2 regions of the Pseudaminobacter sp. Soil_N_29 genome follow, and region 2 is predicted to be linked to the other one. Evidence: predicted binding sites of a transcription regulator. Region 2 holds the regulator's gene; the other holds the start of a gene.
What was found. Region 2 encodes HrcA, which represses chaperone genes, less so after heat shock. Its sites were predicted from a motif close to GTTAGCACTCNCNNNNNGNGAGTGCTAAC; they were not measured.
Positions count from the first base shown of each region.

Region 1: the regulator HrcA is predicted to act here: its motif matches at 6,080-6,108, upstream of groES (co-chaperone GroES).

Region 1 covers NZ_JBDGLC010000001.1:123,092-135,064, forward strand. Annotated here, with positions in the region: gene AC3A4H_RS00550 (HdeD family acid-resistance protein) at 1-18, shown strand, start outside; gene AC3A4H_RS00555 (bifunctional riboflavin kinase/FAD synthetase) at 62-1,060, opposite strand; gene AC3A4H_RS00560 (TIGR01459 family HAD-type hydrolase) at 1,069-1,929, opposite strand; gene AC3A4H_RS00565 (DHA2 family efflux MFS transporter permease subunit) at 2,108-3,640, opposite strand; gene AC3A4H_RS00570 (HlyD family secretion protein) at 3,697-4,863, opposite strand; gene AC3A4H_RS00575 (MarR family winged helix-turn-helix transcriptional regulator) at 4,860-5,336, opposite strand; gene AC3A4H_RS00580 (hypothetical protein) at 5,570-5,863, opposite strand; gene groES (co-chaperone GroES) at 6,168-6,464, shown strand; gene groL (chaperonin GroEL) at 6,533-8,182, shown strand; gene AC3A4H_RS00595 (CsbD family protein) at 8,424-8,603, shown strand; gene AC3A4H_RS00600 (NIPSNAP family protein) at 8,816-9,580, shown strand; gene fumC (class II fumarate hydratase) at 9,681-11,078, shown strand; gene AC3A4H_RS00610 (DoxX family protein) at 11,250-11,633, shown strand; gene ppx (exopolyphosphatase) at 11,704-11,973, opposite strand, start outside.
Region 2 covers NZ_JBDGLC010000001.1:913,760-925,732, forward strand. Annotated here, with positions in the region: gene cysK (cysteine synthase A) at 1-817, opposite strand, end outside; gene AC3A4H_RS04345 (LysE family translocator) at 979-1,593, opposite strand; gene AC3A4H_RS04350 (hypothetical protein) at 1,689-1,886, opposite strand; gene AC3A4H_RS04355 (DUF2189 domain-containing protein) at 1,904-2,743, opposite strand; gene hrcA (heat-inducible transcriptional repressor HrcA) at 2,924-3,994, opposite strand; gene rph (ribonuclease PH) at 4,140-4,856, shown strand; gene AC3A4H_RS04370 (VOC family protein) at 4,864-5,274, shown strand; gene rdgB (RdgB/HAM1 family non-canonical purine NTP pyrophosphatase) at 5,275-5,922, shown strand; gene hemW (radical SAM family heme chaperone HemW) at 5,934-7,088, shown strand; gene AC3A4H_RS04385 (EamA family transporter) at 7,214-7,648, shown strand; gene rsmI (16S rRNA (cytidine(1402)-2'-O)-methyltransferase) at 7,765-8,637, shown strand; gene AC3A4H_RS04395 (YraN family protein) at 8,630-9,001, shown strand; gene AC3A4H_RS04400 (DUF3297 family protein) at 9,105-9,335, shown strand; gene AC3A4H_RS04405 (cytochrome P450) at 9,481-10,854, opposite strand; gene AC3A4H_RS04410 (NADPH-dependent FMN reductase) at 11,053-11,637, shown strand.

The DNA of each region.
Region 1 (11,973 bases), 790 kb from region 2:
CCCCCGGCGAGGGCATGACTGACAGCATCCGGCGAGGTGAGAACGCGAGCGTAGCGGCTTCCTACGCCGCGTCGTTCGCGAAGGTCAGCCGCCGGTCGAGCTCGGAAAGCGGCCTGACCCCGGCAAGCAATGCGCGGGCTTCCTGCTCGTCGCGCTTCATCTGCGCGACGAGCGCGTCAAGCCCGTCAAACTTCTCCTCGCCGCGCAGATAGCCGAACAGCGAGACCCGGCAGGTCTGGCCGTAGAGATCGCCCGAGTAGTCGAAGAGGAAAGTTTCCAGCAGGGGCGCTCCATTGTCGTCCACGGTCGGACGACGGCCGAAGCTGGCAACACCGTCATGCAGAGTGCCGTCGCCTCCGCGGAAGCGCACGGCATAGATACCGTGCTTCAGCGCGGTGCTTTCCGGCAGCGCCATGTTGGCAGTGGGAAACCCGAGTGTGCGGCCAAGCTGCTTGCCGCCGGTCACCTTTGCCTCGACGGTGAAGCGATAGCCCAGCAGGCCGGCCGCTTCCGCCACTTCGCCATCACATAGGAGTTCGCGTATGCGGCTTGAGGACACGATCTCCGCCCCCTCGTCGCGAAATGCGTCCACCAGCGTGACGCCAAAGCCAAGGCGCTCGCCGGCATCCATCAGGTAGGCCGGGCCGCCCTGGCGGTTCTTGCCGAAGTGGAAGTCGAAGCCGGTCACCGCGTGGCAGATGCCGAGCTTGTCGTGAAGTGTCTCGGCTACGAAGCGCTCGGCATCGAGGCTCGCGAATTCGCGTGTGAAGGGCTGCTCGACCACGGCGGCAAAGCCGAGCTCGGCCAGAATCTGAGCCTTCAACGGCGGCGGGGTCAAAAGAAACAGCGGCGTCTCGGGGCGGAACACCATGCGCGGATGCGGATCGAAAGTCAGCACCAGTGCCGGCACTCCGCGCCGCTGCGCCTCCTCCAGCGCCCGGTCCAGAACGGCCTGATGGCCGCGATGCACACCGTCGAAATTGCCAATAGCCACCACGCCGCCGCGCAGCGGCTCTGGCAATCTCTGGGTATCGCAAATGCGCTGGAAGGACTGGCTCATATGCTCTTCTACCGAAGCCTGGGAATGACCGCCAGCGGACGATGGCCGTGCTTTTCGAGGAAATCCGAAAGCCGCTCCAGATCGGGGTTGAGCGCATCGCCATAATCGCCGGCGTGGATGCCGCCGGACACATAGAGCACGTCCAGGCCATTGTCGGCCGCGCCCTTCACGTCAGTCATCATGCCGTCGCCGATGCCGAGCGCCTCTTCGGGGGCAACCTGGCGCCCCAGAACTTCACCGGCTGCGTCAAGCGCGGCGGCATAGATCGGGCGGTGCGGCTTGCCCGAAACAAGAGTTCGCCCGCCAAGCAGCGTATAATCACGTGCCAAGGCGCCGGCGCACCAGATCAGCCTGTCGCCGCGCTCGACCACGATGTCGGGATTGGCGCAGATGAAAGGCAGGTTGCGCGAACGCAGCCGCTGCAGCATCTCGGTATAGTCCTCGGGCGTCTCGACTTCGTCGTCGAACAAGCCGGTGCAAACCACGGCATCCGCCTCGAACTCCTCGACCAGTTCGCAATCGATGCCGTCATAGATGGTCTGATCGCGCTCGGGGCCGAGGTGGAAGATCTTGCGCGGCGCCGTGCGGATCAGGTCACGGGTGACATCGCCGGAGGTGACGATGCGATCCCATGCGTCCTCCGGCACCCCTATCGACGCCAGTTGCTCCACCACCCCGTCGCGCGGGCGCGGCGAATTGGTGATCAGCACAACGGCCAGCCCGTTCTCCCGAGCACGGCGCAAGGCCTCTCCAGCTTCGGGGAAAGGATCGATCCCGTTGTGCAGCACGCCCCAGACATCGCACAGCAGGGCGGCGTAGCGGTCGGTCAGGGCGTCCAGCGTTCCGATCGTTTCGGGCGACCCCGTCATGGCATTTCCTTCACTGTCGTCTTTCGTGGGATTGCTTGGGGCGAATGGCCCGGCGGCCCGGGATTAGCCCAAGCGCCGCAGCGTGTCACCACCTTTCGGTCGGGCCAGGCCCGGCCTGAGCCCCCGGCGAAAGGGAACACGGAACCGGCCGCCGCTGTTCAGGCGGCCCGTCGCGGCATCAATCCATATGGGCGGCGGGCGCGGCTGCCCCGACCGGCGCCACCCTCGGCTTTCGCAGAAGCAGGGCCAGAGGAATGGCGCAGAGCGAGACGATCATCATCAACTTGAAGTCGTTGACGTAAGAAATCATCATCGCCTGCTGCGTGACCAGCCGGTCGATCTGGGCCAGAGCAGCCAGGTTTCCAGACGCCGCGTCCGGCGACAGCGCCTGCAGGCTTTGATTGTAGGGAGTGATGTTGGCGATCAGCTCGGAATGGTTGATCTGCGTGTTCTGGGTCAGCATCACCGTCACCACCGAGATGCCGATGGAAGACCCGATATTGCGCACAAGGCTGAACAGGCTGGTGGCATCGGTGCGGTAGCGCGGGTCGAGCGTTGCGAAGGCAACCGTCGACAGCGGCACGAAAACCAGCCCCAGACCGAGCCCCTGCACAACGCCGGTAACGATGATCAGGTGGGAGTCCATCTGCGGCGAGAAGCCGGACATCGTGTAGAGCGACTGCGCCGTCAGCAACAGGCCGGTGACGACCAGAAGCCGAGCGTCGATGATACGCACAAGCCGCCCGACCATGAGCATCGAGATCATGGTGCCCACACCGCGCGGCGCCATGATCAGGCCAGTGGTGATGGTCGGATAGTTGAACAGCGTCGACAGCATCGGCGGCAGCAGCGCCAGGCTTGCCAGCAGGATGACGCCGATGACGAAGATGAACACCAGGCCGGTCGCGAAATTGCGGTCCTTGAAGATTTTCGGGTCGATGAAGGTGTTCTGCCCCGTCAGCAGATGCACGATGAAGACCCAGAAGCCGATGATCGCGAGGCCCAGTTCGATCCAGATCTCGACCGAGGAGAACCAGTCCACCTCGGCGCCGCGGTCGAGCATGAGCTGCAGCGCGCCAACGCCCAGGCTGAGCATGGCGAAGCCGAAGAAGTCGAAACCGCGCAGACGCTTGGCCACGGCCGGCAGATAGGCGGCGCATCCGAGGAAGGCGATGATGCCGACCGGCAGGTTGATGAAGAAAACCCAGCGCCAGTTGAAGCTTTCAGTCAGCCAGCCGCCCAGCGTCGGGCCGATGATGGGGCCGACCATGATGCCCGCGCCCCACAGCGCCATTGCCTGGCCGTGACGTTCCTTCGGGTTGATGTCGAGCAGAAAGGTCTGCGACAGCGGCACGATCGCGGCGCCGAACACACCCTGGAGCAGGCGGAAGGTCACCATGCTCTCCAGGCTCCATGCAACGCCACAAGCCATGGAGGTGATGGTGAAGCCCACGACAGAGGTGAGGAAAAGTTCCTTGCGCCCGAAACGGTCAGACAGCCAGCCGGTCACCGGCGTCATGATGGCGGCTGCAACGATGTAGGAGGTCAGCACCCAATTGATGGTGTCGGCCGACGCACCGAGGTCGCCCACCATCGAAGGCAGCGCGACGTTCGCGATCGTGGTGTCGAGCACCTGCATGACCGTCGCAAGCATGATCGACACCGTTATCAGTCCCCGGTGTGGGACCTCGGCGTGGGTTGTCGGGCTCATGGGTTAGGACCTGAAATGCGGACGCCATCTCGGAAGGCGCCCGCTGGATTTTCCTGTTACTTCACGTTGTCGGCTGCGACCGCGCTGGACAGCAGCCCCGGCAAGCCGCGGGCGACGCCGGTATCCACCGTCACGGTGGCGCTCATGCCGGTGCGCAGGGCGACATCCAGATGATCGGTGTCGACCTTCAGCCGCACCGGGATGCGCTGGGTAACCTTCACCCAGTTGCCGGTCGCGTTCTGCGCCGGCAGCAGCGAAAACTCCGCGCCCGTGCCTGCGCCGATCGCCTCGACCGTGGCCTTCAGCGGATGGTTGGGATAGGTGTCGAGCGTGACTTCAGCCTTCTGCCCCGGCTTCACATTGGTGAGCTGGGTCTCCTTGAAATTGGCGTCCACCCACAATTCGTCCGTCTCGACCAAGCTGAACAGCGGCGTGCCCACTCCGACGAACTGGCCCACCTTGAACGAAGAGGCCTGGGCAATCATGCCGTCGGCCGGGGCGCGCACGGTCGTCTGCTCCAGCGCGTAGGCTGCGTTGTCGCGCGTCGCCTGCGCGGCGAGCACGGTCGGGTGCTTGTCGGTTTCTATGTCGGGATTGCCACCGAGGGCGGCACGCGCGCTGGCGATACCCTGAACCGCGGCGGCATGCTGCTCTTGCGCCTTGGCCAGGTCGCGGCGCGCCTGATCCAGGTTCGATTTCGAGCTGAAGCCGCGGCTTTCGAGCTCCATGCTGCGATTGAACTGCGACTGGAGATAGGTCACGTCACCGGCGGTCACGCGCTCCTGCGCCACCGCTTGGCTGTAGGCGGCCCGCAGCTGCTCGACATTCAGCTTTGCCGCTGCCAACGCGGCGTCCGCCTGCGCCAGAGCGATGCGATACGGCTCCGGGTCGACGACGAAGAGAACGTCTCCCGCCTTGACCATCTGGTTGTCGGCCACGTTCACGCTAATCACGCGGCCAGCCTCCTGCGAGGCAATCGAAACCTTGGCCTGGCGCAGGTTGGCGTTGTCCGTTTCCTGGTAGCGTCCCCCGGTCACCCAGACGTAGCCGCCGCCAACGACCAGCGCCAAGGGCAGCGCGAGCATGAGGAACATGCGGCCTGCACGGCGCTTTCGCACCGGCTTTGCGGCCTGTTGATCAGCTTGGGCAACGGTCACCTTCGGCGAGAGCTTTTCCGCTTCGACCTCGGTGACATGGTCGTTGAGTTTCGAAACGGCATTCATCCTGTTGCACCCTTTAACAATGTCTGCTTGTGGTCCGGCGCTTCGGCGTCGGAAAGATTTTCAATGATCTTCGCAAGCCCACGGAGAACCCCCTGGCGCTCGCTGGGCGAAAGGCCGGTCAGTGCCTGCTCGAACACGTCCCCGGCCACTGCCCTGATCGCTCCAAATGCTTCGCGGCTTTTTTCGCTCGGAAAGATCATCCGCACGCGCCGATCGGCAGCATCCTGCCGCCGCTCAATCCAGCCGCCTTCCTCCATTCGGTCGAGCAGCCGCGACACGCTGATCGGCTCGACTTCGAGCAATTCAGCCAGGCGAGCCTGCGCGACCCCTTCATCCTTCACCACGCGCACCAGCAGCCGCCATTGCGCCGAGGAAAGTCCATATTCGCGACCCAGCTTCTCAAAGCGCCTGCGCATCAAACGCCCCGCGTCATGAATGAGAAAGCCGAGCCTTTCCGTACCTTCGAATTCCATGAGCGCGATATATTATAAGCATGCTTAGCATTCAACAGCCGTCTTGCGGGGATCGCAAAGATTTGACTCGCCAGCTCAAAGGGTAACGCCTCGATCCGCCGCCCTCTTTCCAGAGGCCCAACAGCAGCGCACATCAGCAGGCAACAGTTGCTCCGGCAGCACACGAGGCGCTGGCCCGGCGTTCCTCTCGAATCCTTGGTTTGCAAGCGTGGAACAGGTCCCGCCCTGGCAACTCAGCCTCCAGCTGGACGGAGCAGACTGATGCGCTCCCTCAAAGCACGCGACCGGACTGCACGCACCGGCAACTTGAAACGGCGCGCTATTTCGGACGGCCGCAGTTGCTCGGCCGCCAGCCGCCGCAGCTTGTTGATGTCCCTTTTGGTCCAGTACTTGTACTTGCCCCACCGCTTCATCTTGCTGGTGGGCACGCCGGCGCGCTCAGGGCAACGTCGCGACGACCCACTTTCCACAGCGAGAGAGATCGCAGCCTGCGCGGCAGGCAATTCGGTTTCGGTGTCCAGCGACATCGTTCAATCCAGCCCGAGAGGGCGCGCGCGAGGACCGCGCAACGCGAACTCAGGCCGGATGAACTGCCAACCGACCGTTACGGTCATAAAGGCCCACGTACATCTGAGTGGGATATTTATGCTGCAATTCACAGGTGTTAGCAATCGCCGCGTTTGGCCTTCGCCCGACCTGCGGCTTCTTGACTCCGAAACGGCCCCGGCTTATTTGATCCTCGCGTTAGCACTCCATCCCAACGAGTGCTAACGCTGGTCCGGGAAGCCCGGACGGAGGAATCGTTCAACATCCGCACCAAGGATAACCAAAATGGCAAAGTCGAATTTCCGCCCGCTTCATGACCGCGTGGTCGTTCGCCGGGTCGAGTCTGAAGAGAAGACTGCTGGCGGCATCATCATTCCGGACACCGCGAAGGAAAAGCCGCAGGAAGGCGAAATCGTTGCCGTCGGCTCGGGTGCTCGCGACGACTCCGGCAAGGTGGTTCCGCTGGAAGTCAAGGCCGGCGACCGCGTTCTGTTCGGCAAGTGGTCGGGCACCGAAGTCAAGCTCAATGGCGAAGACCTTCTGATCATGAAGGAATCCGACATCATGGGCATCATCGGCTGAATTCAGCAACCGCACCCATAGAATTTTGAATTTCGGGTCCGGAAACGGCCCGCTCCAGGAGCTTAGAAATGGCTGCTAAAGAAGTAAAGTTTTCCCGCGATGCCCGTGAGCGCATGCTGCGCGGCGTCAACATCCTTGCCGACGCGGTGAAGGTGACGCTTGGCCCGAAGGGCCGTAACGTTGTCATCGACAAGTCGTTCGGTGCCCCGCGCATCACCAAGGACGGCGTGTCGGTCGCCAAGGAAATCGAACTTGAGGACAAGTTCGAGAACATGGGCGCCCAGATGGTGCGCGAGGTCGCTTCGAAGACCAACGACATCGCCGGCGACGGCACCACGACCGCGACCGTTCTGGCCCAGTCCATCGTCCAGGAAGGCCACAAGGCGGTTGCCGCCGGCATGAACCCGATGGATCTGAAGCGCGGCATCGATCTGGCCGTTTCGGAAGTCGTGGCTCACCTCGTCAAGAGCTCGACCAAGATCAAGACCTCGGAAGAAGTCGCCCAGGTCGGCACCATCTCGGCCAACGGCGAGAAGGAAATCGGCGAGATGATCGCCGAGGCCATGCAGAAGGTCGGCAACGAGGGCGTCATCACGGTCGAGGAAGCCAAGACCGCCGAGACCGAACTCGAGGTCGTCGAAGGCATGCAGTTCGACCGCGGCTACCTGTCGCCTTACTTCGTGACCAATCCGGAAAAGATGGTCGCCGATCTGGAAGACGCCTACATCCTGCTGCACGAGAAGAAGCTCTCCAACCTGCAGGCCATGCTGCCGGTTCTGGAAGCTGTAGTGCAGACCTCCAAGCCGCTGCTCATCATCTCGGAAGACGTCGAAGGCGAGGCTCTGGCCACGCTGGTCGTCAACAAGCTGCGTGGCGGCCTGAAGATCGCCGCCGTCAAGGCTCCGGGCTTCGGCGACCGCCGCAAGGCCATGCTGGAAGACATCGCCATCCTCACCGGTGGCCAGGTCATCTCCGAAGACCTCGGCATCAAGCTCGAGAACGTCACGCTCAACATGCTGGGCCGTGCCAAGAAGGTGTCGATCTCCAAGGAGAACACCACCATCGTCGACGGCGCCGGCCAGAAGGCCGAGATCCAGGGCCGCGTTGCCCAGATCAAGCAGCAGATCGAAGAGACCACTTCGGACTACGACAAGGAGAAGCTGCAGGAACGCCTCGCCAAGCTGGCCGGCGGCGTTGCCGTGATCCGCGTCGGCGGTGCGACCGAGGTCGAGGTCAAGGAGCGCAAGGACCGCGTCGACGACGCCCTCAACGCGACCCGCGCGGCCGTCGAGGAAGGCATCGTTCCGGGTGGTGGCGTTGCGCTGCTGCGCTCCTCGCTCGCCATCAAGGCGGAAGGCGAGAATGCCGACCAGGCCGCTGGCATCAACATCGTGCGTCGCGCTCTGCAGGCTCCGGCCCGCCAGATCGCCTCGAACGCTGGTGACGAAGCCTCGATCGTGGCTGGCAAGATCCTCGAGAACAAGTCGGCTACCTTCGGCTACAACGCCCAGACCGGCGAATATGGCGACATGATCGCGTTCGGCATCGTCGACCCGGTCAAGGTTGTCCGCACCGCTCTGCAGGACGCCGCTTCGGTCGCTGGCCTGCTGGTCACCACCGAGGCCATGATCGCCGAAGCCCCGAAGAAGGACTCCGGCGCCGGCATGCCCGGCATGCCCGGCGGCGGCATGGGCGGCATGGGCGGCATGGATTTCTAAGGAAATCCATAAAGCACGCCCATTGCATCCAAAGATGCTCAAGCCCGCAAGCGGGCTTGAGTGGCGGCATGGATTTCTAAGGAAATCCATAAAGCATCAGGCTTACGGAAAGGGCGCCCTTGCGGCGCCCTTTTTGTTTGCGCAGCGCCGATTCGCCCCTGCCCCACGCGAAGCAATCTCGCAACTTTTTGCGTTGAAGGCCGTTAGCCGACGCCAACGAAAAAACTCGGGAGATACGGACATGGTGAACAAGGACCAGATCAAAGGCGTCGCAAAGCAGGCCAAGGGCGCTGTCGAGGAAGCCGCCGGGAAGCTCACCGGCAACAAGCGCACCGAGGCTGAGGGCAAGGTCGACAAGGTGGCCGGCAAGATCCAGAAGGGCTATGGCGACGCCAAGGAAAAGGTCAAGCGCACGCATTGAGCGTCTTGTTCTGGTAGCGGCGGGAGAAAGGCGGGCTTCAAGGCGCGCCTTTCTTCCTTTGGTCGCCTGGTCCTCACACGCCGCGATGGTCCGCCCAGGCTGGCGAGGCGCACTTCGGTGCTGATGCCGGCGGGGCAAGCTCCTGACAACACCGGATTGACAGAACCGGGCAACGGTTCCGTTATGAAACAGGAAAGCCTGCCGAGAGGGTCATGACCGAGAAACTTGTGATACGGAGACCCCCGGAGCGATCTAGGTCGTTCTCGCCCGTGGTCGAGCTAAGGCGATACACGCTCCACAACGGTCGCCGCGAGGACCTTATCCGCATCTTCGACGGCTATTTCATCGAAAGCCAGGAAGAGGCCGGCATGGATGTGATCGGCCAGTTCCGCGACCTCGACTGGCCGGACTGCTTCGTCTGGCTGCGCGGGTTCGATGACATGGTCTCGCGCAAGGCGGCGCTGGAGGCTTTCTACGGCGGTCCGGTTTGGGCGGCGCACAAGGATGCCGCCAATGCTACCATGATCGACTACAGCGACGTGCTGCTGCTGAAGCCGGCATGGGCGGGGTCCGCGTTCGATCTTGCCGGAAGCGTGCGCGACGAATTGGGCAAACTTGCTTCCTTCACGGTCTTGTCAGCCGTGATCTTCCACATCGCGCCGGAAACCGAGTCAGAGTTCGTGGCACTCATGGCGGAAGAAGCCGCACCGCTTCTCACCCAGCATGGCGGCCCGCCGATAGCTGCCTTCGTGACCGAACACGCCGAAAACACCTTCCCTCGCCTGCCGGTGCGGGACGAAGAGAACGTATTCGTCTTCTTTCAGCGCTTTGCCGACGCCCTGGCCCATGCCCGCCACGAAGCCGCCCTCGAAGCCGACCCCGTCTGGACGCAAGACCTCCTTCCGCGGCTGAAAAGGCATTTCACCCGGCCTTCGGAACGGCTTCGGCTGGCGCCCACGGCCCGTTCCCTGCTTTGAACCGATTAGGTTCGGCGTGCTTCCCACTCTGCACTTGAAGCCTATTGTGCAAAGCGGTAGGCCGTTGCCAGCGTTATAAAAATTTCCCGGAGGCGGCCTCATGAGCGCTCAAACAACCAGAACTGAAACCGATACTTTCGGGCCCATCGAAGTCGCGACCGACCGCTATTGGGGCGCGCAGGCGCAGCGTTCGCTTGGCAACTTCAAGATCGGCTGGGAGAAGCAGCCGCTGTCGATCGTGCGGGCGCTGGGCATCGTCAAGCGGGCAGCCGCCGAAGCCAACATGGCGCTCGGCAGGCTTGACCCTGCCATCGGCGACGCCGTCGTCAAGGCTGCGCAGGAAGTCATCGACGGCAAGCTCAACGATCACTTCCCGCTGGTTGTCTGGCAGACCGGCTCCGGCACCCAGTCCAACATGAATACCAACGAGGTGATCTCGAACCGCGCCATCGAGATGCTGGGCGGGGTTATGGGCTCGAAGAAGCCGGTCCACCCCAACGACCACGTCAATATGAGCCAGTCGTCGAACGACACCTATCCGACGGCCATGCACATTGCCTGCGCGGAACGGATCATCCATGACCTGCTGCCGGCGCTGAAGCACCTGCACGCGTCGCTGGATGCAAAGGCCAAAGCCTTCGACCACATCGTCAAGATCGGCCGCACCCACACGCAGGATGCCACCCCGCTGACGCTTGGGCAGGAATTCTCCGGCTATGCCGCGCAGGTCGCCTCCTCCATCAAGCGCATCGAGATGACGCTGCCCGGCCTGTGCGAGCTGGCGCAGGGCGGTACCGCGGTGGGCACCGGCCTCAACGCGCCGGTCGGCTTCGCCGAGAAGGTCGCCGAGCGCATCGCCGACATCACCGGCATCGACTTTGTGACGGCGCCGAACAAGTTCGAGGCGCTGGCGGCCCATGATTCCATGGTGTTCAGCCACGGCGCCATCAACGCCGCCGCCGCTGCGCTGTTCAAGATCGCCAACGACATCCGCTTCCTCGGCTCGGGCCCGCGCTCGGGGCTGGGCGAACTGTCGCTGCCGGAAAACGAGCCCGGCTCTTCGATCATGCCCGGCAAGGTCAACCCGACCCAGTGCGAGGCGCTGACGCAGGTCTGCGTGCAGGTGTTCGGCAACCATGCCTCGATCACCTTCGCCGGCAGCCAGGGCCATTTCGAGCTCAACGTCTACAACCCGTTGATGGCCTACAATTTCCTGCAGTCGGTCCAGCTGCTGGCCGACGCGGCGATCTCGTTTACCGACAACTGCGTGGTCGGCATCGAGGCGCGCGAGGACAACATCAAGGCCGCGCTCGAGCGCTCGCTGATGCTGGTCACGGCTCTTGCGCCGACCATTGGCTATGACAATGCCGCCAAGATCGCCAAGACCGCGCACAAGAACGGCACGACGCTGCGCGAGGAAGCGGTGGGTGGCGGCTATATCAGCGAAGCGGACTTCGACCGCCTGGTGCGGCCGGAGGACATGACCCGTCCGGGCTGACCGCTCGCCTGATCCCTCGGGACGACCAATCCGCACTCCGGCGGGCAGCTGTGCACGCCGGAGTGCGATTAGGTGTGAATCGGTATACAATGCGTTCGGAAGTTTCGATCTCGTCTTGAAACCAGTTCCGCGTTACTCCGCGTCATCGAACATCGTCTCAGGGGAAGAAACATGCCCAACAGTGCCATCGTACTCCTCGGCCGCATTTTGCTGTCGATCATCTTTATCCTCGCCGGCTACGGCAAGCTGACCGGCATCGCCGGTACCGCACAGTATTTCGCCAGCTACGGCCTGCCCGTGCCGACTGCCACGGCCGTGATCGTCGGCCTGATCGAGCTCCTCGGCGGCCTTGCCGTTCTCATTGGCGTTCAGACCCGCATTGCTGCCTATGTGCTGGCACTGTTCTGCGTTGCCTCGGCCTTGGTCGCGCACATGAACTGGGCCGACGCCGGGCAGCTCATCAATTTCCAGAAGAACCTGGCCATGGCCGGCGGCCTCCTGGTCCTTGCCGCGTTTGGCCCGGGTGCCTATTCGGTCGATGGCCGGCGCGCCTAACCGAAAGCAAGCACACGCTTCAGCAAAAAGGCCCGGTTCGACCGGGCCTTTTTCGTTGGACGACCTGGCGTCACTTCCCAGCCACGAAGGCCGGCTCGCCTTCCACGGCCATAACGAGCTTGCGCCCTATCAGCTTGCCAAGTTGCCCGAGCCGCCCTGCCGGGCGCTCTCCGAGCAAGTCGCCGAACTCCGTCGGGATCACCAGCGCCAGCACCCCATCGTCGCGTTCTTCCCAACGCAGTTTGGGGATAACCCCCGGCATCGAGGCCGAGAGGAGATAGACGACCCGGAACAGCGCGCCCAGCAGCCGGGCCCGCTCCAGATAACGAGGCGTGGCCAG
Region 2 (11,973 bases):
GGGCCACCAACCGTGCATCGGCCAGGGCGTCTTCGTTGGTCACGCGCACGATCTCGTCATAGATCGATGTGTCCAAAACCTTCGGCGCGAAGCCGGCGCCGATGCCCTGGATCTTGTGCGGGCCCGGCTGGCCTCCGGAGAGCACCGGCGAGGCATCCGGCTCCACTGCCACCACCTTCACGTCGGGCTTGCGCTGCTTCAGCACCTGGCCGACACCGGTGATGGTGCCGCCGGTGCCGATGCCGGAAACCAGGATGTCGACCTCGCCCTGGGTGTCGTTCCAGATCTCCTCGGCCGTCGTCTGGCGGTGGATTTCCGGGTTGGCCGGGTTTTCGAACTGCTGCGGGATGATGGCGCCGGGAATGGTGGCGGCCAGCTCATCGGCCTTGGCAATCGCCCCCTTCATGCCCTTGGCGCCCTCGGTCAGCACCAGTTCGGCGCCCAGCAGCGCCAGCATCTTGCGGCGCTCGAGCGACATGGTTTCCGGCATGGTCAGGATCAGGCGATAGCCCTTGGCCGCGGCCGTGAAGGCCAACGCGATGCCGGTGTTGCCCGAGGTCGGCTCGATCAGCGTGGTCTTGCCGGGGGTGATCGTGCCCGCCGCCTCCAGCGCCTCGATCATGGCCACGCCGATGCGGTCCTTGACACTGGCGATGGGATTGAAGAACTCCAGCTTGGCGAGGAGATTGGCCACCACGCCCTTCTCCTTGGCGAACTTGTCGAGGCGCACCAGCGGCGTGTCGCCGATCGTCTCGGTAATCGAGCCGTAGATGCGGCCGCGCCCGGGCGCGCGCGTGTTGAGGGCGGGCTTGTTCATGGGTACTGCTCCACTATGGATTGCCTGAAAATTCTCTTTGCCAAAGGATAGGGCGGCAGCCGGCAAAAACCGAGTGGCGGGCATGCAGAAAAGCCCTGCCGCATAGAATGAAATTCCAAGCGACTGAGAGAGAAGAGAACGCAGTTCCGGAAAGACTGCTCTCAGCGGGCCGCGATGGCTGCAGCCGCGCCGGCCATGAAGGCCGCGGCGGTGCGATTCAGCGCCTTGAGCGCACGCGGCGTTCGGAGCAGCCAGCGCGCCTTGGCCGCCAGCGCCAGATAGGGCACCAGAACGACCAGAAGCACGAGAATTGTGATCACTGCCAACACGCCATAGTCGAACGGCGTGATAGTGCGCAGGTCGACCAGCGTCGGCGTCAGCGCGAGATAGAAGATCATTGTCTTGGGATTGCCCAGCGTGACGGTGAGCCCGGAAAGGAAGGCGCTGAACATGCCGCCCTTGCCCTTGCGCGCCTCGACATTCTCGGGCGTGATGCCGCTGCGCCAGAAAGTCCAGGCAAGATAGGCAAGATAGGCCACGCCCAGCCATTTGATGACCAGGAACACGGTTCCGAAGGTCTGCGCCACCAGCGCCAGCCCAAGCACCACTGCAGTGAGATAGGTAAGGTCGCCGCAGATCAGCCCGAGCGACATGGCCAGCGACGAGCGGAAACCGGAACCGAGTGCGCGCGCCACGAGTGCGGTAACGCCGGGTCCGGGAATGGCGGCGGCAACGGCGAGCGCGCCGCTATAGGCAAGGAATCCGGCAAGAGTCATGGGACAGCGTATCGCACGCGGCCGCAGCTTTGGGAATGGGCCAGCGCGGCAACGCCATTTGCCGGCGGCAGCGCGTATCCCGCCGCCGGATACTCTCAGCCGTTGGCAGTGCCGAAATTGGCGTCGAGCTGCTTCTCCAGTTCGACCAGGTCGGCCGGCAGCGGCATGCCCATGGCGCGCAGTTCGTTGAGCTTCTCGCGGATGCGCTCGTAGATTTCGTGTGCGTCTTCGGGCCGGTCGACCATCTGGCCAACGAGATAGCCGATCTGCGCCTTGAGTTCTTCCAGTGCCATCGGCGTCTCCAAAGGCTTCAGCTCACGGACGAATAGCTCTCTGAGGTTACCACCGTGCGGGAGCGCGGACTGATCACCTTGCGGTAGAGATGCCAGGTGGCGTGCCCGAGGATCGGCATCACCACCGCAAGGCCCGCAAATAGGGGCAGCGAGCCGATGACCAGGCAGACCGCCACGACCAGCCCCCAGAACAGGATCTGGAGCGGATTGACCAGAATCGTGCGCACGCATGTCTCCACCGCCGAAACCACGCCGACGTCGCGATCGAGCAGCAGCGGGAAGGCAATCACGGTCGTGGCGAGCGCCACCACGGCGAAGCAGAAGCCGATGAGATTTCCCCACAGGATCAGCTGATGGCCGGCATAGGTCCGGAAGACCTCGTTGAAGAAAACGCGCATCGAGGCCGGCGCTTCGGGCCCGAACAGCGAAACATAGAGCGCCTTGGCGCTGAGCAGCCAGACGATGAAGAGCACGAAGAGCCAGATGCCGAGCGCAACGATGGATGGCAGCGCCGGCGAATGCCTAACATCGAACGCATGGCCCCAGGATGCATCAAGGCCCAATTCGCGCCTGCGGCTGATCTCGTAGAGGCCGATCGCGGCGAGCGGCCCTAGCAGGGCAAATCCCGATGCCAGCGGAAACAACAGCGGCAGCGCGTTGCGGCCGGAGGTCCATGACGCCAGGAAAACGCCAACAAGCGGGTAGATCACGCAAAGAAAGACATAGTGGGAAGGCTTTTCCCAAAAATCCCGCGCGCCCTGTCGAAGCGCGTCGAGCACATCCGCAAAACCGATCTTGCGCACCGTGATGCGTTCATAGCCTTCGGTGGCGCCTGCCATGACGTGGAAACCTGCCATTGCCGTTCCTCCACTGTTGGAGCGGCCACTGGTACATCCCGGCGCGCGAACTCTCGCCACGACGAACCGTGACCCGCACGGCAGCGATAATAATCCTTCAGGCGCTTCTTGTCGCGTCACGAACGTTTCAGGGATGAGAGAAACGCCGCTGTGGAGCGAGATGGCCTTCCCTGAACCGCCTTAGCGCAGCAGACGGGAGATGAGCTGGGCGGTGTAGTCCACCATCGGCACGATACGGGCGTAGTTCAACCGGGTGGGCCCGATGACGCCGAGCGCGCCGACCACGCGGGCATCCTTGTCGCGATAGGGCGCGACCACCAGCGAGGAGCCGGAAAGCGAAAACAGCTTGTTTTCCGAACCGATGAAGATGCGCACGCCCGACCCAGCCTCTGCGAGATCGAGAAGCTGCTCCATGCTTTGCTGCGTCTCGAGGTCTTCGAACAGATGCTTCAGCAGCTCGATGTCGGCCTGGGCGGTGAGGTTTTCCAGGAGATTGGCGCGGCCGCGCACGATGAGGCGCGCCGGCAAGCCGGTTTCGGCGCCGGCCCATATCGCCAGCCCCTTTTCGACCAGGTCCTGGGACAGCGCGTCCAGCGCGGCGCGCGTCTCCTCCTTCAGCCGCGCGATCTCGCTTCTGGCCTCCACCAGCGTGCGGCCGCGCACATGCGCGTTGAGGTAGTTCGAGGCCTCGATGAGCTGGGAGGCAGTGACGCCGGCGGGCAACTCGACGACGCGGTTTTCCACATCGCCGTTCTGCGAAACCATGATGGCGAGGGCCCGGCGCGGATCGAGCTGGATGAATTCGATGTGCTTCAGCGGCACTTCGTTCTTGCTCGCCAGCACCAGGCCGGCGCCGCGCGACAGGCCCGAGAGCATCTGGCTGGCGTCGATGAGCATCTGTTCCAGCGTGGCGCCGCTGCCGGCGGCCTTGAGCTGGGTCTCGATCGAGCGGCGCTCTTCCTCGCTGAGGTCGCCTATCTCCATGAAGGCATCGACGAAGAAGCGCAGGCCCTGCTGGGTGGGCAAGCGGCCCGCGGAAATATGCGGCGCATAGATCAGCCCAAGCTGCTCCAGGTCGCTCATGACGTTGCGCACGGTGGCGGGCGACAGGCTGGAAGGCAGCATGCGCGCCAGATTGCGCGAGCCGACCGGCTCGCCGTCTTTCAGGTAGGATTCCACGATGCGACGGAAAATCTCGCGCGAACGCATGTCGAGCGACGGCAACATTGGATCCAGAACAGGCTTCGTCATGGTCTCATCAAACCTCCGGAATCAAGATATAGATTCACCCAGCCGGAACACAACCGTGCCGCGGTGCCGCTGCTTTTCCTTTGCGCCAGGGCCGGCATGAGGCTACAAGCCGGCTAGAAAACAGCTCTCAAGAAGAAAGAACCGCATGCGCCCTTCCAAACGCCAACCCGACGAAATGCGCCCCATCTCGTTCGAGCGCAACGTTTCCAAGCACGCGGAAGGCTCCTGCCTCGTCAAATTCGGCGACACGCATGTGCTGTGCACCGCCAGCCTTGAAGAAAAGGTGCCGGGCTGGATGCGCAACACCGGCAAGGGCTGGGTGACGGCCGAATACGGCATGCTGCCGCGCTCCACCGGCGAGCGCATGCGCCGCGAGGCCGCCGCCGGCAAGCAGGGCGGCCGTACGCTGGAAATCCAGCGCCTGATCGGCCGCTCCTTGCGCGCCGTGGTGGACCTGCAGGCGCTGGGCGAGATGCAGATCACGGTCGACTGCGACGTCATCCAGGCCGACGGCGGCACGCGCACGGCCGCCATCACCGGCGGCTGGGTGGCGCTGCACGACTGCCTGCGCTGGATGGAAGCGCGCCAGATGATTTCGGTTGCCAAGGTGCTGAAGGACCATGTCGCCGCGATCTCCTGCGGCATCCATGAGGGCCAGCCGGTGCTCGACCTCGACTACCTGGAAGACTCCTCGGCCGGCACCGACGCCAATTTCGTGATGACGGGCAAGGGCGGCATCGTCGAGATCCAGGGCACTGCCGAAGGCGCGCCCTTCTCTGAAGAAGAGTTCACCAATCTGATGACGCTGGCCAAGAAGGGTATTTCGCGGCTGGTGAGCCTGCAGCAGATGGCGGTGGCCTGAGGCAAAAATGCGCCCCTCCGGCATCCTCGAAAGCGCCCTCTACGTCTCCGACCTCGACGCGGCGGAGACGTTTTACGGCGAGGTGATGGGGCTGGAGCGCATTGCCAAGGTGCCGGGACGGCATGTCTTCTTCCGCTGCGGGCAAGGCGTGCTCCTGCTGTTCAACGCCGAGGCGACGCGGCATCCGCCCGCCTCGGACGCGAAACTTCCGGTGCCGCCGCATGGCACGGTGGGTGAAGGCCACCTCTGCTTTTCGGGCACCGCCGATGAAATTGCGCGATGGAAGGCCCATCTGCAGGCCAGCAACGTCGCCATAGAAGCCGATTTCGAATGGCCAAACGGGGGCCGTTCCATCTATTTCCGCGACCCTTCAGGCAATTCGCTGGAGATCGCCGAACCACGTATCTGGGGTATCTGAATGCGCATTCTGACCGACCGGGAAATCGTCGTCGCCAGCCACAATGACGGCAAGCTGCGCGAGTTCGCCGACCTGATGGCGCCGTTCGGCTTCAAGGCGAAGTCGGCGAAGGAGTTCGGCCTGCCCGAGCCCGACGAGACCGGCACCACCTTTGAGGAAAACGCCGCGATCAAGGCGCTGGCTGCCGCAACCGCGACCGGCCTGCCGGCGCTGTCGGACGATTCCGGCCTGTGCGTGGATGCGCTCGACGGGCAGCCGGGCGTCTACACCGCCAACTGGGCCGAGATGCCCGACGGCAGCCGCGACTTCGCCATGGCCATGCAGCGCACGGAAGACGCGATGAGCGAGGCAGGTGCTGTATCGCCGGAGAGCCGCAGCGGCCGCTTCGTGGCGGTCATCTGCGTGGCCTGGCCGGACGGCCACACCGAATATTTCCGCGGCGAGGCCGAGGGCCAGCTGGTCTGGCCCCCGCGCGGTGAGAAGGGGTTCGGCTACGATCCGGTCTTCTTGCCGGAAGGCCACGAGAAGACTTTCGGGGAGATGACGGCCGAGGAAAAGCACGGCTGGAAGCCGGGCCAGGACAAGGCGCTGTCGCACCGCGCCCGCGCCTTCCAGAAATTTGCCCGCGCCATGCTCGGCGCGGCGTGAAGGACGCGATATTGACCAGCAGCGAACCGGGCTTCGGCGTCTACATCCACTGGCCGTTCTGCGCGGCCAAGTGCCCCTATTGCGACTTCAACAGCCATGTCCGCCACCAGCCGGTGGACCAGGAGCGCTTTGTCCGCGCCTTCGAGGCCGAACTGGCGACGATGCGCCAGCGCACCGGCCCGCGCGAGGTGACCAGCATATTCCTCGGCGGCGGGACGCCCTCGCTGATGAAGCCGCAGACGGTGGCGGCCGTACTCGACGCGGTTGCCGCCAACTGGACCGTGCCGCAGGGCGTGGAAATAACGCTGGAGGCCAATCCCTCCTCCGTCGAGGCCGAGCGCTTCCGCGGCTATCGCGCCGCCGGGGTCAATCGCGTTTCGCTGGGCGTTCAGGCACTGAACGACGCCGACCTGCGCTTCCTTGGCCGGCTGCACAATGTCGAGGAAGCGTTGCAGGCCATCGCGCTGGCGCGCGAAACATTCCCGCGCCTGTCCTTCGACCTGATCTATGCCCGGCCCGGCCAGACGCCGCAGGCCTGGGCGGCCGAGCTGAAGCAGGCGATAGGCCACGCCGTCGACCACCTCTCGCTCTACCAGCTCACCATCGAGGAAGGCACGCGCTTCCACGCGCTGCATGCCGCGCACAAGTTCGAGCTGCCGGACGCCGACCAGGCGGCCGAGCTCTATGCGATCACGCAGGAGGTGACGGCCGCGCACGGGCTGCCTGCCTACGAAATCTCCAACCACGCCAGGCCCGGCGCCGAAAGCCGGCACAATCTGATCTACTGGCGTTATGGCGAATATGTTGGCGTCGGCCCCGGCGCGCATGGGCGCTTCGTGGAGGACGGGCGGCGCGTGGTGACCATTGCCGAGAAGATGCCCGAGACCTGGCTCGAGCTGGTCGAGACCAAGGGCCACGGCGTCACCGGCGGCGAGATACTGACCCGTTCGGAGGAAGCCGACGAATTCCTTCTGATGGGCCTGCGGCTTGTCGAAGGCATCGACCTCGTACGCTACGAGGCGCTTTCGGGGCGGGAATTGTCTCCGGCGCGGGTGTCGATATTGCGGGACGAAGGGCTGATCGAGCCCGTCGGCAATTCGCGCCTTCGCGCCACCCCTTCGGGCATGATCGTGCTGGACGCCGTGGTGGCCGACCTGGCGCGGTGAGACGTCGGCTGCGCAGTCGATGAAGCTGTCCGTCGCTACCGCGCTTGAAAGCTTATCCACGATTTCGTCACCCTCCCCGAAATGCTACAGCTTCCACGTGGCATCGCAGCGGGGAGACACAGCCCATGACCACTTTCGCATCCTGGCAGTTCTGGGCAGTGCTGTCGGCCGCCTTCGCCGCACTTACCGCCATCTTCGCCAAGGTCGGCGTTGAAAACGTCAATTCCGACTTCGCCACGCTGATCCGCACCATCGTCATCCTGCTGGTGACAGCCGGCATCGTGGTCGCCACGGGACAGGCGCAGGCGCTCGGGTCGATCTCCACGAAGACCTATGCCTTCCTGATCCTGTCCGGGTGCGCCACGGGTGCTTCGTGGCTCTGCTATTTCCGCGCGCTGAAGCTTGGGCAGGCCGCGCAGGTGGCGCCGATCGACAAGCTAAGCGTGGTTCTGGTCGCGGTGTTCGGCGTCGTTTTTCTTGGCGAGAGGCTGACCGGCGCGAACTGGCTTGGCATCGCGCTGATTGCCGCCGGCGCGGTGCTGGTCGCCTACCGCGTCTGACCGGCCCGATTTTCAGGAGCGGCGCGAAAGGTCTTTTGCAACGCGCGCCCGCCCATGCGAAAGAGGGCGACCAAGGAGACGGCAGCGTGACGACGGACAGCGGCAGGAAAAGTTTCATGATCGGGCAGACCGAGGTCGCCGCCCGGCCGCTGGAGGTAGCGCTTTACCTCGTCGCCACGCCCATCGGCAATCTCGGCGACATCACGCTGCGCGCGTTGGAAACGCTGGCCGGCGCGGATGTGCTCGCCTGCGAGGACACGCGCGTCACCCGCGTTCTGCTCGACCGCTATGGCATCCGCCAGCGCCCTACGCCCTATCACGAGCACAATGCGGCCGAGGCCGGCCCGCGGCTGATCGAGGCTCTGGAAGCAGGCAGGAGCGTGGCGCTGGTGTCCGACGCCGGCACGCCGCTGGTCTCCGACCCCGGCTATCGGCTGGTGGAGCAGGCGCTGGAAAAGGGCATCCGCGTGGTGCCGATCCCCGGCCCATCCGCTGTTCTGGCGGCGCTCACCGCCTCGGGCCTGCCGTCGGACGCCTTCATGTTCGCCGGCTTCCTGCCGGTGAAGGACGGCCAGAAGCGCACCCGCTTGTCCGAGCTTTCAGCCGTACCGGCGACGCTGATCTTCTTCGAGTCGCCGCGCCGGCTGGCCGACACGCTGGTCGCCATGGCCGACGTCTATGGCGACAGGCCGGCCGCAATCGGCCGCGAACTCACCAAGACCTTCGAGGAGATGCGCACCGGCACGCTGGCCGCCCTTGCGGCCCACTATGCCGAGGCGCCGACGCCCAAGGGCGAGATCGTCATCTGCGTCGGGCCGCCGGCCGCACAGGCTGCGGCTGCGCCGGAAGATGTCGACCGCCTGCTGCTTTCGCTCGCGGCCGAAATGCCCGCTTCCAAAGCGGCCGCCGAGGCCGCGCGCATGACCGGAGGCCAGAAGCCGGCGCTCTATCGCCGCCTGCTCGAACTCAAGGAAGGCGGCGATGGCTGACACGCTGGCGCGACGCAAGGCCTACCGGCGCGGACATCGCGGCGAATGGCTTGCGGCACTCGCGCTGATGCTGAAAGGCTACCGCATCGTCGCGCGCCGCTACCGCACAAAACTCGGCGAAATCGACCTCATCGCCCGACGCGGAAACCTCGTGCTGATCGTCGAGGTGAAGGCCCGGCCGACCCTTGGCGAGGCCATGGAAGCGGTGGCCTATGGCTCGGAACGCCGCATCGAGGGCGCGGCGGATCTCTGGCTGTCGCGCCAGCCGGATTACGGCCGGCTTTCCGTGCGCTTCGACCTGGTGGCGGTGTTGCCGCGCCGCTGGCCGGTGCATGTGGAGAATGCATTCCAGGGGCGGAATTGAGCGTGGGGCTTTACGCTGACGGCCGATGCCCTTAACAGGCCTCGCAAAGCTTGCGACGCGGGCAATCGCGTCCGCATCGCGCCAAGGATTACTGGAGAAAGCAATGACCCTTCCCGACCGGCTGAGCATCGACCCGCGCAGCCCCTTCTTCGATGACGAAGTGCTGGAACGCGGCGTCGGCATCCTGTTCAACGGGCGCGAGCGCGAGGATGTCAGTGAATATTGCGTCAGCGAGGGCTGGATCCGCGTGCCGGCCGGCAAGTCCAAGGACCGCTTCGGCCAGCCGATCACCATCAAGCTCAAGGGCACGGTCGAGCCTTTTCTGCGGGCCTGAGCGTCGGAGAACGCCTTCCGCCACCGAGCCTGACCAGACTTTCAGTTGGTGACATGATTGGCGAAAGCCGAGGTGACATCCAATCTCCCCCCTTGTGGGGGAGGTGAGGACAGAGGGGGCAACGTAGAGCAACAAGCCGGCGGCCTTACCCCCGCCGCGTCACCCGCATCGGCAGGCCGCCTTGCGGCTGGGTGGTCAGCTTCTGCACCGGCCAGGGTTTTGTCTCCGCCACAGTGTCGAAGCGGAAGCGCGAGAGCAGGACGGCGAGCGCGACGATCGCCTCCTGCATGGCAAAGCTGGCGCCGATGCAGACGCGCGGCCCTGCCCCGAACGGCAGGTACTGGAACCGGTCGATCTTTTCGCGGTTGCCGGGGTGGAAGCGCGACGGCATGAAGGCATCCGGCTGGTCCCACAGCTTGCGATGGCGGTGCACCGTCCAGGGCATGACCAGCACCGCCGCCTTGGGCGGAATATAGAGGTCGCGGTAATATTCGGGCTCGATCGGCTCGCGGTTGATGGAGGGCGCCGGCGGATAGAGCCGCAGCGCTTCCTCGAAGGCCGCGCGCGTCAGCGGCATGGCGTCGAGCCACTTGGTCGGGTCGGGCTCGCGCGCCAGCACCGCGTCGATCTCGGCCTCGATCGGCGCGCGCTCCCACGGCGCCTCGGCCAGGCAATAGAGCGTCCAGCCGAGCGCGCGTGCGGTGGTTTCGTGCCCGGCGCCAATGAAGGTGATGATGTTGTCCTCGATCTCGCCGCGCGCCAGCCCGTCCGGCCCCTCGGCGCGCAACAGCAGGGTCAAAAAATCCTGCGGAACGGTATCGGGCTCGCGCTCCAGCCTCTCCTTGCGCATGGTCATCGTGTCGGACACGATTTTCCGGAAATAGGCCATGGTCTTGCGGCCGCGAATGCGGGTTATGCGCGGCAGCCAGTCGGGCGCGCGCAGGAGGTCGAGCGGATCGACCCGGCCCATGGTCTCGAACAGATGGTCGACTTGATGCCCAAAACTGCCCGGCTCGCCCGCGATCTCGCCGGAAAACAGCGTCTCGGCGAGGATTTCGTAGGTCAGCGTGGTCATGTCGCGGGCGACGTCGACCGTGCCGGTCTCGCCCTCGTAGCGCTCCACGAATTCCAGCGTGCGCTTCAGCATCGGCTGCGCAAATCCGAATATGTTGCGCGGCGTGAACACCGGCGCCATGGCCTTGCGCGAGCGCTTCCACACCTCGCCCTCGGCGGTCAGAAGCCCGTCGCGCAGGATCGGCCGCAGGATCTTCTGGCGCACCGTGGCCATCTTGTAGTTCTTCGCATTGTCCACCAGCACGTGGCGGATCAGGCCGGGATCGTTGGCGATCACCAGCGGCCCGCCGATGCCTGAGACCGAAATCCACGGCTCGTTGTAGGAAGGCTCGCCCCACAGTTCGAGCGGGTTGCGATAGACGATGCGGATCATCTGCAGCGTCGAGGGCGGCGTGCTGCGGGGTTTTGGCGCGGGCGGAATGAAGGGAGCGGGCGCGGTATCCATCGTGTCCTCCGTCCGGTCTATGTAGGCGGGGCGCGGCCGCGCGTCCACAGAAACGAAGACCGTCCCGCAAAGGATGAACGCAGCGTCACCGGCAAATTCCCGCCGAGGGCCGATGGTGCTCGCTTGCCTTCCGGGCGGGATAGGCCCATTTCCTCCCTAAGTCACCTTTGGTGACTGGATTGCATAGGGAATACGACTTTGACACATAAGCTCCACATCATCATCGGCAGCACCCGGCCAGGCCGCGTCGGCCCGGTCTTCGCAAAATGGTTTGCCGATTTCGCGCGCGAGCACGGCAAGTTCGAGCCGGTGCTGGTGGACATCGCCGAGTTCGAACTACCGCTGTTCGACGAGCCGAAGCACCCGCGCCTTGGCCAGTATGAGAACGAGCACACCAAGCGCTGGGCGCAGACGATCGCCGAGGGCGACGCCTTCGTGTTCGTGACGCCGGAATACAACTACTTCATCCCGGCGCCGCTGGTGAATGCCATCACCTATCTCTCGGCCGAGTGGCGCTACAAGCCGGCCGGCTTCCTGAGCTACGGCGGCGTTTCGGGCGGTCTTCGCGCGGTCGAATCGGCCAAGCCGCTGCTGATGGTGCAGAAGGTGGTACCGATCCCCGAAGGCGTGCCGGTGCCGAACTATCCGCAGTTGCTGGTCGATGGCGAGTTCAAGCCGAACGACCTCATTCTCGCCAGCGCCACGACGATGCTGGACGAGCTTGACCGCTGGACCGGCGCGCTGAAGGCGCTGCGCCCGGCCAAGCAGGCGGCGGCCGCCTGACCCGCGGGCGTGGCCAAAACGAATTCGCCCTGTCTGGATCCAGGCAGGGCGGATGGCGGAGAACCGGCTCATGCCCGCCATTTTCCGGCCCGGCTTGCTGGCCGCAGCAGAATCCGGCCTTGGCGGCCCCGCCCGCGGTAGCCGCCACGACCGCGCTCGACCTGGTGCGTCGCGAGGCGTTGCCCTAATTCCCGGCCCCGCTCCGGGTCTGCTGGCACGAAAGCCGACGCAACGATCCGCTCCCCCGCATCGCCAGCGACGTGCTGGCAAAAGTGCTCGCCGCGAAGGCGGACTTGCTGCGCAGCGAACGCGACGTTCGACGGCTGCGTGAAGCCC